Regions from separate parts of the Agrobacterium larrymoorei genome, predicted to be linked through region 1. Evidence: predicted binding sites of a transcription regulator. Region 1 holds the regulator's gene; the other holds the start of a gene.

Region 1 (5,737 bases):
ATTTCGCCCCGACCATCGTGGCGGAAACTTCCAAGCAGGTAAGAACGATGACGGTCGCAAGCGCAGTCATGGCTCTCGATATGACGGATGAGCCCGTACTGGTGTTTCGCAGCCCTTCGAAGGAACTGAACATCGTCTACCGTCGCAACGATGGAAACATCGGCTGGATCGACGCGGCGACGATCAAGAACTGAAACGTCTGAAAAGACCCGGAGAGTGCCCTCGAGGCACCCTCCGGTTCGTCTCGATGGCATGAAGGAAAAGAGAATGGCATTGGCAGATTTGCTGCAACAGGATGCGATTATTCCCGCCCTCAAAGTCAATTCCAAGAAGCAGCTTCTCCAGGAACTGGCAGCAAAGGCGTCCCGCATTACAGGGGTGCCTGAACGGGAAGTTTTCGACGTCATCTTGCAGCGCGAACGGCTCGGCTCCACCGGCGTCGGCCACGGCATTGCCATTCCTCACGGAAAGCTGAGCAGCATTTCCACTATCACAGGCGTTTTTGCGCGCCTGGAAACCCCTGTCGATTTCGAAGCGCTGGACGACCAGCCGGTCGATCTGGTGTTTCTTCTGCTTGCACCGGAAGGCGCTGGCGCAGATCATCTCAAGGCGCTTTCGCGCATTGCCCGCGTGCTGCGTGACCCCGAATTGGTCGCCAAGCTTCGTGCGACCGATTCCGATACGGCAATCTACACGTTCCTCAATCAGGAACAGGCGAACGCCGCTTAAAGCGTTTTACGTACCATTCAAACAAAAGGCCCGGAAATCGATTTCCGGGCCTTTTGCTTATTGGGAGATAACGAGACACCCGATTAATCAGGCATCCTTTTCGTTGAGGCTGCTGGTGCCCGGTTCGGCACCTGCGGGCGCTTCCGCCTTGGGGCCACCCTTGGCAACGCCGACCATGGCGGGCCGCAGAACGCGGTCACCGATGGTGAAGCCTGCCTGCACGACCTGGACGACCGTGTTGTTCGGAACGGCGGTGTTCGGAATTTCGAACATGGCCTGATGGAAATTCGGGTCGAACTTCTGGCCTTCCGCATCGATCTTGCGAACACCGTGACGTTCCAGTGCCGAGAGCATGGAACGCTCGGTCATGTCCACGCCTTCGATCAGGCCCTTGACGTTGGCTTCAGCGGTGGCCTTGACCTCTTCCGGGATGGTTTCCAGCGCGCGGCGAAGGTTGTCGGATACGGCCAGCATGTCGCGGGCGAAGCCTGCAACGGAATAGGCCTTGGCATCCTTCACATCACGCTCCGTGCGGCGGCGAAGATTGTCCATTTCGGCAGCGAGGCGCAGAAACTTGTCGCGAAGATCGGCATTTTCCGCCTTCAGCACATCCACAGGATCGGGTTCTGCCTGCTCAGGCACCGCATTTTCCGCCGTCGCAGCTTCGACTGCCTCATCGGCAACGCCCGCGTCAGGTCCGGTTTTGTTGGTGTCATCAGTCATGACTGTCTCCAGATTACATGTATTATTGCTTGGCAATTAGGGTTGCGCCCGATATCGAGCTTTGCCGAGCAAAAATCAAGGCTTGCAGGCAAAAGCAGCGATTTTTCGGTTGCAGGCGAAGACTTATCGGCGCTGGCCGGAGAGCCGCGCCATGATCTGCGCAGTATAATCCACCATGGGAACGATGCGCGAATAGTTGAGCCGCGTCGGCCCGATGACGCCGACGGCGCCGACGACGCGATTCTCATCGTCCTTATATGGCGCCACGATCAGCGATGAACCGGACAGGGAAAACAGCTTGTTTTCCGAACCGATGAAGATTCTGACTCCAGAGCCCGTTTCGGCCAGATTGAGAATTTCGATCAGGTTTTCCTTGCGCTCCAGATCGTCGAAGAGCAGCCGAACGCGGTCTATATCCTCTTCGCCAGCAAGCCCTTCGAGCAGGTTGGAACGGCCCCGCACGATCAGGCGGCCGAGCTTGCCTTCTTCATTATCACCGGACCAGACCGCCAGACCCCGCTCCACCAGATCCTGTGCCAGCGTGCTGAGCGCCGTGTGCAATTCATTCTTCTGCCGCGAAATCTGGTTGCGCAGTTCCGGTAGCGTCTGACCCGCCAGATGCGCATTGATGAAATTCGCTGCTTCCGTCAACTGCGACGAGGTGATGCCCGCAGGCAATTCAATGATGCGGTTTTCGACCTGATTGTGGTCCCCCACCAGAATGGCGAGCCCTTTTGTGGGCTCCAGACGAATGAATTCCACATGCTTTAAAACCGCGTCGTTCTTGGCTGTCAGCACCAGCCCTGCCCCGCGCGACATGCCCGAAAGCATGCTGCTTGCCTCGTTCAGCAGGCCTTCCAGAGATTGTTCGCGGCCCGATATGGGTCCGATATGCCGGTCGATATTGGCGCGTTCGGATTCCGGTAGCTCGCCCACCTGCATGAAGGCATCCACGAAGAAACGCAGGCCCGTCTGCGTCGGCAGGCGCCCGGCGCTGACATGTGGCGAATAGATGAGCCCCAGCTCTTCCAGATCGCTCATCACGTTGCGCACGGAGGCGGGAGAGAGGGACATGGGCAGCAGGCGTGAAAGGCTGCGCGAACCGAGCGGCTCGCCCGTTTCCAGATACCCTTCCACGATGCGCCGGAATATCTCGCGCGAGCGATCATCCAGTAATGCGCCTGGCTCTCTGCCAATGGGGGGAGTGATGCCCATGCCGCCCGTTCTTCCTGAAGCTGTTTTTACTTTGTCGAATATAGACATTCGCCCGACCAAGTAAAAACGGAAATTCGCCTTGGCATCGGCTCGTTCCGCTTTTCCTTTGCAAAACCATCATCGGGACCTTAGAAGGCAGGAACAAACACGGAGACGAACGAGATGCGGCCTTCAGGCAGAAAAACCGACCAGATGCGCAAGGTTTCCTTCGAGCGCAATTTTTCCAAACATGCCGAAGGCTCCTGTCTGGTGAAGTTCGGCGATACGCATGTGCTGGTTACCGCAAGCCTTGAAGACAAGACGCCGCCATGGCTGCGCAATAGCGGCAAGGGCTGGATCACCGCCGAATACGGCATGCTGCCGCGCTCCACCCATGAGCGGATGAAGCGCGAGGCATCGTCCGGCAAGCAGGGCGGCAGAACGCAGGAAATCCAGCGTCTCATCGGACGGTCGCTGCGCGCTGTGGTCGACCTTCAGGCGCTCGGCGAGCGCCAGATCAGCATTGACTGCGATGTCATCCAGGCGGATGGCGGCACCCGCACCGCTTCCATCACCGGCGCGTGGATTGCCCTTCACGACTGCCTGAAGTGGATGGAAAGCCGCAACATGCTGAAGGTGGAGAAGGTTCTGAAAGACCATACCGCCGCCATCTCCTGCGGCATCTTCGCCAACCAGCCGGTGATCGATCTCGATTATCTGGAAGATTCTTCCGCCGAGACGGATGCGAATTTCGTCATGACCGGCTCCGGCGGTATCGTTGAAATTCAGGGGACTGCCGAAGGCAAGCCCTTCTCGGAAGAAGAATTCCTGACGCTGCTCGGCCTTGCCAAGGCGGGCTGCTCGGAACTTGTCGAGATGCAGAAGCAGGCGATTGCCTGAGGATAAAACCATGCGCAAGCTCGATACCAGAACCATCGTCGTGGCCAGCCACAACAAGGGCAAGATCGCCGAGATTGCCGATCTGATCGGCCCTTTCGGCTTCTCCGCCAAATCTGCTGCGGAGTTGAACTTCGAAGAGCCGGATGAAACCGGCACGACCTTCGAGGAAAATGCGGCGATCAAGGCGCTGGCTTCGGCCAAGGCGTCCGGCCTGCCTGCGCTTTCCGACGACAGCGGTCTGGTTATCGATGCGCTGGACGGCGCACCCGGCGTCTACACCGCCAATTGGGCGGAGACGGCAGATGGCACCCGTGATTTCGACATGGCGATGAGGAAGGTCGAAGATGCGCTTCAGGAGCGCGGCGCGACCGATCCGAAAGATCGCACCTGCCGTTTCGTCAGTGTCCTCTGCCTCGCATGGCCGGATGGTCATACGGAATTCTTCCGTGGCGAGATCGAAGGCACAGTGGCATGGCCGCCGCGTGGGGCCAGCGGCTTCGGTTACGATCCCGTGTTCCAGCCGGAAGGCTATGAGACGACCTTCGGTGAGATGACGGCGCAGGAAAAGCATGGCTGGAAGCCGGGCGATGCGGACGCGCTTTCGCACCGCGCACGCGCTTTCAAGACATTTGTCGAAACCTGCCTGGAAGCATGAGTATCATGATGACCGGGAGCGGCCTACCTTCTGCGCCCGGCGCACACTCGTCTGCACATTCAGGCCTGTTGCCGGATACGGGCGATCCGGGTTTTGGCATTTATGTGCATTGGCCCTTTTGCGCGGCCAAATGCCCCTATTGCGATTTCAACAGCCACGTCCGCCATCAACCGGTGGATCAGGAACGTTTCGTCGCGGCCTTTCTGCGCGAGATGGAAACGATGCGGTCTTTAAGCGGCGCGAAAGTCGTGACCAGCATCTTCATGGGTGGCGGCACGCCATCCTTGATGGACCCGAAAACCGTGGGCGCTATTCTGGACGGCATTTCCCGTTTCTGGCGCGTGCCGGATGGTATCGAGATCACCATGGAGGCGAACCCCTCCAGCGTCGAGGCGGAACGCTTCCGCGGCTACAGGGCAGCCGGTGTCAATCGCGTTTCCATGGGCGTACAGGCGCTGAACGACCGCGACCTGAAATTCCTGGGCCGCCTTCATGATGTTGCCGATGCATTGAAGGCCATCAGACTGGCGCGCGAAATCTTCCCGCGCATGTCCTTCGATCTGATTTATGCGCGCCCGAACCAGACGGTCGAGGAGTGGGAAAAAGAGCTTGAAGAAGCTATTTCCTATGCTGTCGATCATCTGTCCCTCTATCAGCTGACCATCGAGGAAGGCACGGCTTTCTTTGGGCTTCACAAGGCGGGCAAGCTGATCGTGCCCGATGGCGAACAATCCGCCGTGCTCTATGAAGCCACGCAGGAAATCACCGCGCGCCATGGCATGCCCGCATATGAAGTTTCCAACCATGCCCGCCCGGGTGCCGAGAGCCGCCATAACCTGACCTACTGGCGTTATGGTGACTATGCTGGCATCGGCCCCGGCGCTCATGGCCGCCTGACCAAGGGCGGCGCGAAGCTCGCGACCGCGACCGAGCGCCATCCCGAAACATGGCTACAGGCCGTTGAGCGAGACGGGCATGGCATGGTGGATCAGGAACTGCTGGGGCTCGACGAACAGGCAGACGAGTTGCTGTTGATGGGCCTGCGGCTTCGCGAAGGCGTGGACCTCGCCCGCTGGAGCGATTTCTCCGGCCGTGATCTCGATCCGGATCGGGAAGCCTTTTTACTGGAACACGGCTTTGTCGAGCGCCTGGGAAATTCCCGCCTGCGCTGCACGCCATCAGGCATGCTGATCCTCGACTCGGTGGTCGCCGATCTCGCATAGTCGGCGACGTCGGATCGGTCCGTTTTCGGAAACAAGACGATGAACGATATTCGCATTGCGCCGCTGGCACTTCACCCTGAGCATGTCAGCACAATTGTTGCCATGCTGCATGCGGAATGGGGTTCTCTAACAAACTGGAGCGATCCAGCCCGGCTGAAAGATGTGATCGAAAGCCGTTTGCACACGGACACTGCACCGCTCGCACTCGTTGCCGTTGAAGGCGACAAATTGCTGGGCACCGCCAGCATCAAGCGTCATGAACTGCCTCACCACCCCGATAAGGAATTCTGGATCGGCGACGTGATCGTCGCTT
Region 2 (5,737 bases), 410 kb from region 1:
GCCAGGCCCAAGTGACTCGATCTCATATGGCGCGAGGTCCTTTAACGGTACAAATCTAGAAGATTGGCTGTATGCGATGAGCAAACCCTTAGCTTTTTCAATGACGATGTAAGTTTCGCAAGACACCAGCTCACCAGATCGAAGTGGGACAGCCTTGTCACCCACGCACTCTTTTATGTTGGGTGCACCGGAAAAGAGTATCGAAAGCGTCCATCCACTAGCCAGCCATATTCCTAGAAATAGAGCGTAACCGATAGGACCTCTCGTCAACAGTCGAGGCGTTACGTAAAATCCAACCCCGACAACAAAGGTAAAAACAATACCGGAAAGGCCGAAGATGAGGAGAAATGGTGAGATAAATACAAGCGGACCAATAATGACCGCAGCATAGGGGTTTTTCAGAACCCAGTCCGTGAAATCCCATTTCCGCTGCTCATGACCAGCGGGTGGAGCATCGAATAATTTACCGAAGTACTTCAAGCAGATGACAAGAATTAGTGATTGGGAACTGAAGACCGTGAAATACAGCAAGGTAGAAACAAAATAGATGTTGTTTGACGGAGTTGGCGTAGGCAGATTGATGATGTCGTACGCGCATGATCCTGTGGCAAACAACAACACCGCCGCACAAACCAGAAGCAATCTTCCATATAAAAAAGACGGCGAGACTTTAGTATATATTGCTTCCGACTCTATTTGCGACACGTAGCGCTTACCCTTTGGTTGCGTATTTTGATTTTAGCTCGCTATGCGCTATAGGGTGTTTAAAGTTACCACAACGAAAAAGGGCGGCCCGAAGACCGCCCTTTCGTGTTCCAATCGGAATGGACTGATTAGAAGTCCATGCCGCCCATGCCGCCGCCTGGCATTGCAGGCATTGGAGCGTCCTTCTTGGGCAGCTCGGCGATCATGGCTTCGGTGGTGATCAGCAGGGAAGCAACCGAAGCTGCGTTCTGCAGAGCCGTGCGAACAACCTTGACCGGGTCGACGATGCCGAGCTGAATCAGGTCGCCATACTCGCCCGTCTGAGCGTTGTAGCCGTAGTTGTCTTCGTTCTTTTCGAGGATCTTGCCGACAACGATGGAAGCTTCGTCACCTGCGTTGTCTGCGATCTGGCGAACCAGAGCCTGCAGAGCGCGGCGGATGATATTGATGCCAGCTTCCTGGTCGTCGTTTTCACCCTTGGCAGTGATCTTCGTGGAGGAACGCAGCAGGGCAACGCCGCCGCCCGGTACGATACCTTCCTGAACAGCAGCGCGCGTCGCGTTGAGAGCGTCGTCGATGCGGTCCTTCTTTTCCTTCACTTCGACTTCCGTCGAACCGCCAACGCGGATAACGGCAACGCCGCCAGCGAGCTTTGCAAGACGTTCCTGCAGCTTTTCGCGGTCGTAGTCGGAAGAGGTTTCTTCGATCTGGGCCTTGATCTGCGCGACGCGGCCTTCGATGTCGGACTTCTGGCCCGAACCGTCAACGATCGTCGTGTTTTCCTTGGAGATCGAAACCTTCTTCGCCTTGCCAAGCATGTCGAGCGTGACGTTTTCGAGCTTGATGCCGAGGTCTTCGGAGATAACCGTACCGCCGGTCAGGATCGCGATGTCTTCGAGCATGGCCTTGCGGCGGTCGCCGAAGCCAGGAGCCTTGACGGCAGCAATCTTGAGGCCGCCACGCAGCTTGTTGACGACGAGCGTAGCAAGAGCTTCGCCTTCCACGTCTTCAGCGATGATGACGAGCGGCTTGCCGGTCTGAACGACAGCTTCGAGAACTGGCAGCATGGCCTGAAGGTTCGAAAGCTTCTTCTCGTGGAGAAGGATGTATGCGTCTTCGAGGTCCGCAATCATCTTTTCCGGGTTCGTCACGAAGTAAGGCGACAGGTAACCGCGGTCGAACTGCATGCCTTCAACGACTTCGAGTTCGGTTTCAGCGGTCTTGGCTTCTTCGACGGTGATAACGCCTTCGTTGCCAACCTTCTGCATTGCTTCAGCAATGTCGAGACCGATCTGACGCTCGCCGTTTGCAGAGATCGTGCCGACCTGTGCAACTTCTTCGGACGTGTTGATCTTCTTCGCCTTTGCCTGCAGGTCCTTGACGACTTCTGCAACAGCGAGGTCGATACCGCGCTTCAGGTCCATCGGGTTCATGCCGGCAGCAACTGCCTTGGAACCTTCGCGAACGATAGCCTGCGCCAGAACGGTAGCCGTGGTCGTGCCGTCACCAGCGATGTCGTTGGTCTTGGAAGCAACTTCGCGAACGAGCTGTGCGCCCATGTTCTCGAACTTGTCTTCCAGTTCGATTTCCTTGGCAACGGAAACGCCGTCCTTTGTGATGCGCGGTGCGCCGAAGGACTTGTCGATAACGACGTTACGACCCTTCGGGCCGAGCGTTACCTTTACTGCGTCTGCGAGAACGTCAACGCCGCGCAGCATCTTTTCGCGTGCGCTGCGGCCGAATTTTACTTCTTTAGCTGCCATTTTCAAAACTCCTGGTTTCGAATGGCCGGAACGGGGTCCGGCTTGAAATTAAAAGGATGCGACGGGTTCAGCCGAAAATCAGCCGATGATACCCATGATGTCGGATTCCTTCATGATCAAAAGGTCTTCGCCGTCGAGCTTGACTTCCGTGCCGGACCACTTGCCGAACAGTACGCGGTCGCCAGCCTTGACGTCGAGTGCGACGACCTTGCCGGACTCGTCACGTGCGCCGGAGCCAACAGCGACGATTTCGCCTTCCTGCGGCTTTTCCTTGGCGGTGTCTGGAATGATGATGCCGCCCTTGGTCTTGGCTTCGGACTCAACGCGACGAACGACGACGCGGTCATGAAGTGGGCGGAAAGTTGTGCTTGCCATTGTCTATTCCCTCGATCAAATGACACTTGCGGATCGAAACGACCCGCCTGGATGGATGTTAGCACTCTCATTTGCCGAGTGCTAGCGAGACGGAGATAAGCAGGCCCTCTGGCGGAGTCAAGAACGGCCTGTCGGAAAAATTTCATGTAAAATGGTTACTGCGATTGCATGACAGATTTTTTGCGTTCCGAAACTTCATCCACCGATCCTTCTCTTTCCGAACTGACGCTCGTCTTTGCCCGCATCGGCCTGTTGAGCTTCGGGGGACCCGCCGGGCAGATCGGCATGATGCACCGTGTGATCGTGGATGAGAAAGGCTGGCTTTCCGAAGAACGGTTTCTGCATGCACTGAACTACTGCATGCTTTTGCCGGGACCGGAGGCGCAGCAGCTCGCGACCTATGCGGGCTGGCTGCTGCACGGCAGGCGCGGTGGCATCATTGCCGGAACGCTGTTCACCCTGCCCGGCTTCCTCGTCATCGTTGCGCTTGCTTCCGCTTACTCGCTTTATCAGGATACGCACTGGCTGCCTGCGCTGCTGTTCGGCCTGAAGGCGGGTGTGCTGGCCATCGTCATCGAGGCATTGCTGCGCGTGGCAAAACGGGCTTTGACCAGCCGCTTTCTCGTCGGCGTTGCGGCGGCGGCCTTTGTGGCGCTATTCTTTTTCGCGGTGCCGTTTCCGCTGGTCATTCTTGTTGCAGGTATCGCAGGTTTTTTAAGGGCGAGGGGCAGGCAGACGCCTGAAGCATCCGTTGCTGACGATCAGCCAAAAATGCTGTCTTTGAAGAGGCGGCTCGGCGGCGCTCTTGTCGGTGTCGCAATCTGGCAGATTCCCCTGCTGTTGGCTTGGCTATTCGCTGCTCCGCAAACGCTGGTCGATCTGCAAGGCTTCTTCTCAAAGCTTGCGGTCGTCACCTTCGGCGGCGCATACGCCGTGCTGGCCTATGTCGCGCAGGTGGTGGTGGAAACCCATGGCTGGATGACGGCAACCGAGATGCTGGATGGCTTGGCCCTTGCCGAAGCGACGCCCGGCCCGCTGGTGCTAGTGCTTTCCTACATCGGCTTTCTGGCGGCATTCCGGCACCCCGGCGGTCTTGAGCCTCTGCTGGCGGGCGTGCTGGGGGCAAGCATTGCCGCATGGGCCACCTTCGTTCCCAGCTTCATCTTCATTTTTCTCGGCGCACCCTATGTGGAGCGGCTGAGAAACAACGCGGCTTTGTCCGGTGCGCTTGCGGCCATCACCGGTGCGGTGGTCGGCGTCATTCTCAATCTGTCGGTCTGGTTCGGGCTGCATGTGCTGTTCGGCAAGGTGGATCGCGTCGAGCTTTTGCCTGCGATTAATCTGGGCATCTCGCTGCCGCAGTGGCAGACGCTCGATCTCGCATCACTCGGCCTTTTCGTCGTCTCGGCAGTTATGCTGTTTCGCTTGAAGCTTGGCATGGTGCCGGTGCTGGGCCTTTGCATCGCGGCGGGTCTCGTGCGGCTCTGGCTCGCTTGAACAAAGGCCATCATTTGTCTTTTTCACTTGCCATCGCCATCGCCCTTTGCGATGTCACACCTTGCAATCACGAAATAGCTGGAAGCTTTGAATGGCCCATCGCATTGCCACCCTTGGCGAAATTACCCACCAATTCGACGTTATTCTCTCAGATGTGTGGGGCGTGCTGCACAATGGCGTATCGGCGTTTCCAGCGGCGGGCGTTGCCTTGGCAGAGGCGCGCAAGGCTGGAAAAACGGTGGTCCTTATCACCAATTCTCCGCGTCCGTCGGAAGGCGTCATCCCGCAGCTGCGTGCGCTTGGCGTGCCGGATGAGGCCTATGATCGTATCGTAACTTCCGGCGACGTGACGCGTGATCTCATCGCGCAGGGGCCGAAAACGGTGTTCCTGCTGGGGCCGGAACGCGACCTGCCGCTGTTTGACGGGCTGGATGTCGAAGTGGTTTCCGAGACGGAGGCAGAAGCGGTGGTCTGCACCGGTTTCTTCGATGACGAAACCGAAACGCCGGAAGATTACACCGAAATGTTGAAGGGCTTCGTTGCCCGCTCCGTGCCGATGATTTGCGCCAACCCGGATCTGGTGGTGGAACGCGGAGAGCGCATCATTCCATGCGCGGGTGCGATGGCCGCTTATTTCGAACAGCTCGGCGGCGAAATCCGTATCGCTGGCAAGCCGCACGCGCCGATTTACGAGGCCTGCTTTGCCGCGGCAAAGGAAGTGCGCGGCGAGCTGCAGCAGGACCGTATTCTCGCCATCGGCGACGGCATGCCGACCGATGTGAAGGGCGCGATTTCCGCTGGTCTCAACCTGCTTTATATCAGCGGCGGCATCCATGCGGCGGAATATACGCTGAACGGCGAGACTGACGAGGCATTGCTGAACACCTATCTGAAGAGCCAGAATGCCGCGCCCGGCTGGTGGATGCCCCGCCTAGCTTAAGGTTTTCTGGCTTAGAGGCTATCATGACCGTTTTTCACCGCAACGAGATGAAAGAACCGCTGCCCGCCCAGTTGAAGGGCGGCGTGGTTGCCATCGGCAATTTCGATGGCGTCCATCGCGGCCACCGCGCCGTGCTGGATCGTGCGCTGGAATTGGCAAAATCGCGCGGCGTCCCGGCGCTTGTGCTCACATTCGAGCCGCATCCGCGCACGGTGTTCAAGCCCGACGCGCCGGTGTTTCGTTTGACGCCCGCGCCGCTGAAGGCAAGGCTTCTGGAAGCGGAAGGCTTCCAGTCCGTCATCGAATATCCCTTCGACAGGGAATTCTCGCAGCGTTCTGCGGAAGATTTCGTCAAGGCGGTGCTGGTGGATTGGCTGGGCGCAAGCGGCGTGGTGACCGGCTTCGATTTCCACTTCGGCAAAGGCCGCGAAGGCGGTCCGGCGTTTCTGATGGAGGC

What was found. Region 1 encodes HrcA, which represses chaperone genes, less so after heat shock. Its sites were predicted from a motif close to GTTAGCACTCNCNNNNNGNGAGTGCTAAC; they were not measured.
Region 2: groES (co-chaperone GroES) is a predicted target of HrcA. The motif match lies at 2,901-2,929, and genes of this name have one in related genera.

What each region holds. Positions count from the first base shown of each region.
Region 1 is NZ_CP039691.1:2,957,452-2,963,188, forward strand. It holds gene hpf (ribosome hibernation-promoting factor, HPF/YfiA family) at 1-194, shown strand, start outside; gene ptsN (PTS IIA-like nitrogen regulatory protein PtsN) at 268-729, shown strand; gene grpE (nucleotide exchange factor GrpE) at 817-1,452, opposite strand; gene hrcA (heat-inducible transcriptional repressor HrcA) at 1,576-2,667, opposite strand; gene rph (ribonuclease PH) at 2,830-3,546, shown strand; gene rdgB (RdgB/HAM1 family non-canonical purine NTP pyrophosphatase) at 3,557-4,201, shown strand; gene hemW (radical SAM family heme chaperone HemW) at 4,210-5,424, shown strand; gene CFBP5473_RS14330 (GNAT family N-acetyltransferase) at 5,464-5,737, shown strand, end outside.
Region 2 is NZ_CP039691.1:2,543,494-2,549,230, reverse strand. It holds gene CFBP5473_RS12395 (hypothetical protein) at 1-705, opposite strand, end outside; gene groL (chaperonin GroEL) at 834-2,468, opposite strand; gene groES (co-chaperone GroES) at 2,547-2,843, opposite strand; gene chrA (chromate efflux transporter) at 3,012-4,340, shown strand; gene CFBP5473_RS12375 (TIGR01459 family HAD-type hydrolase) at 4,432-5,280, shown strand; gene CFBP5473_RS12370 (bifunctional riboflavin kinase/FAD synthetase) at 5,304-5,737, shown strand, end outside.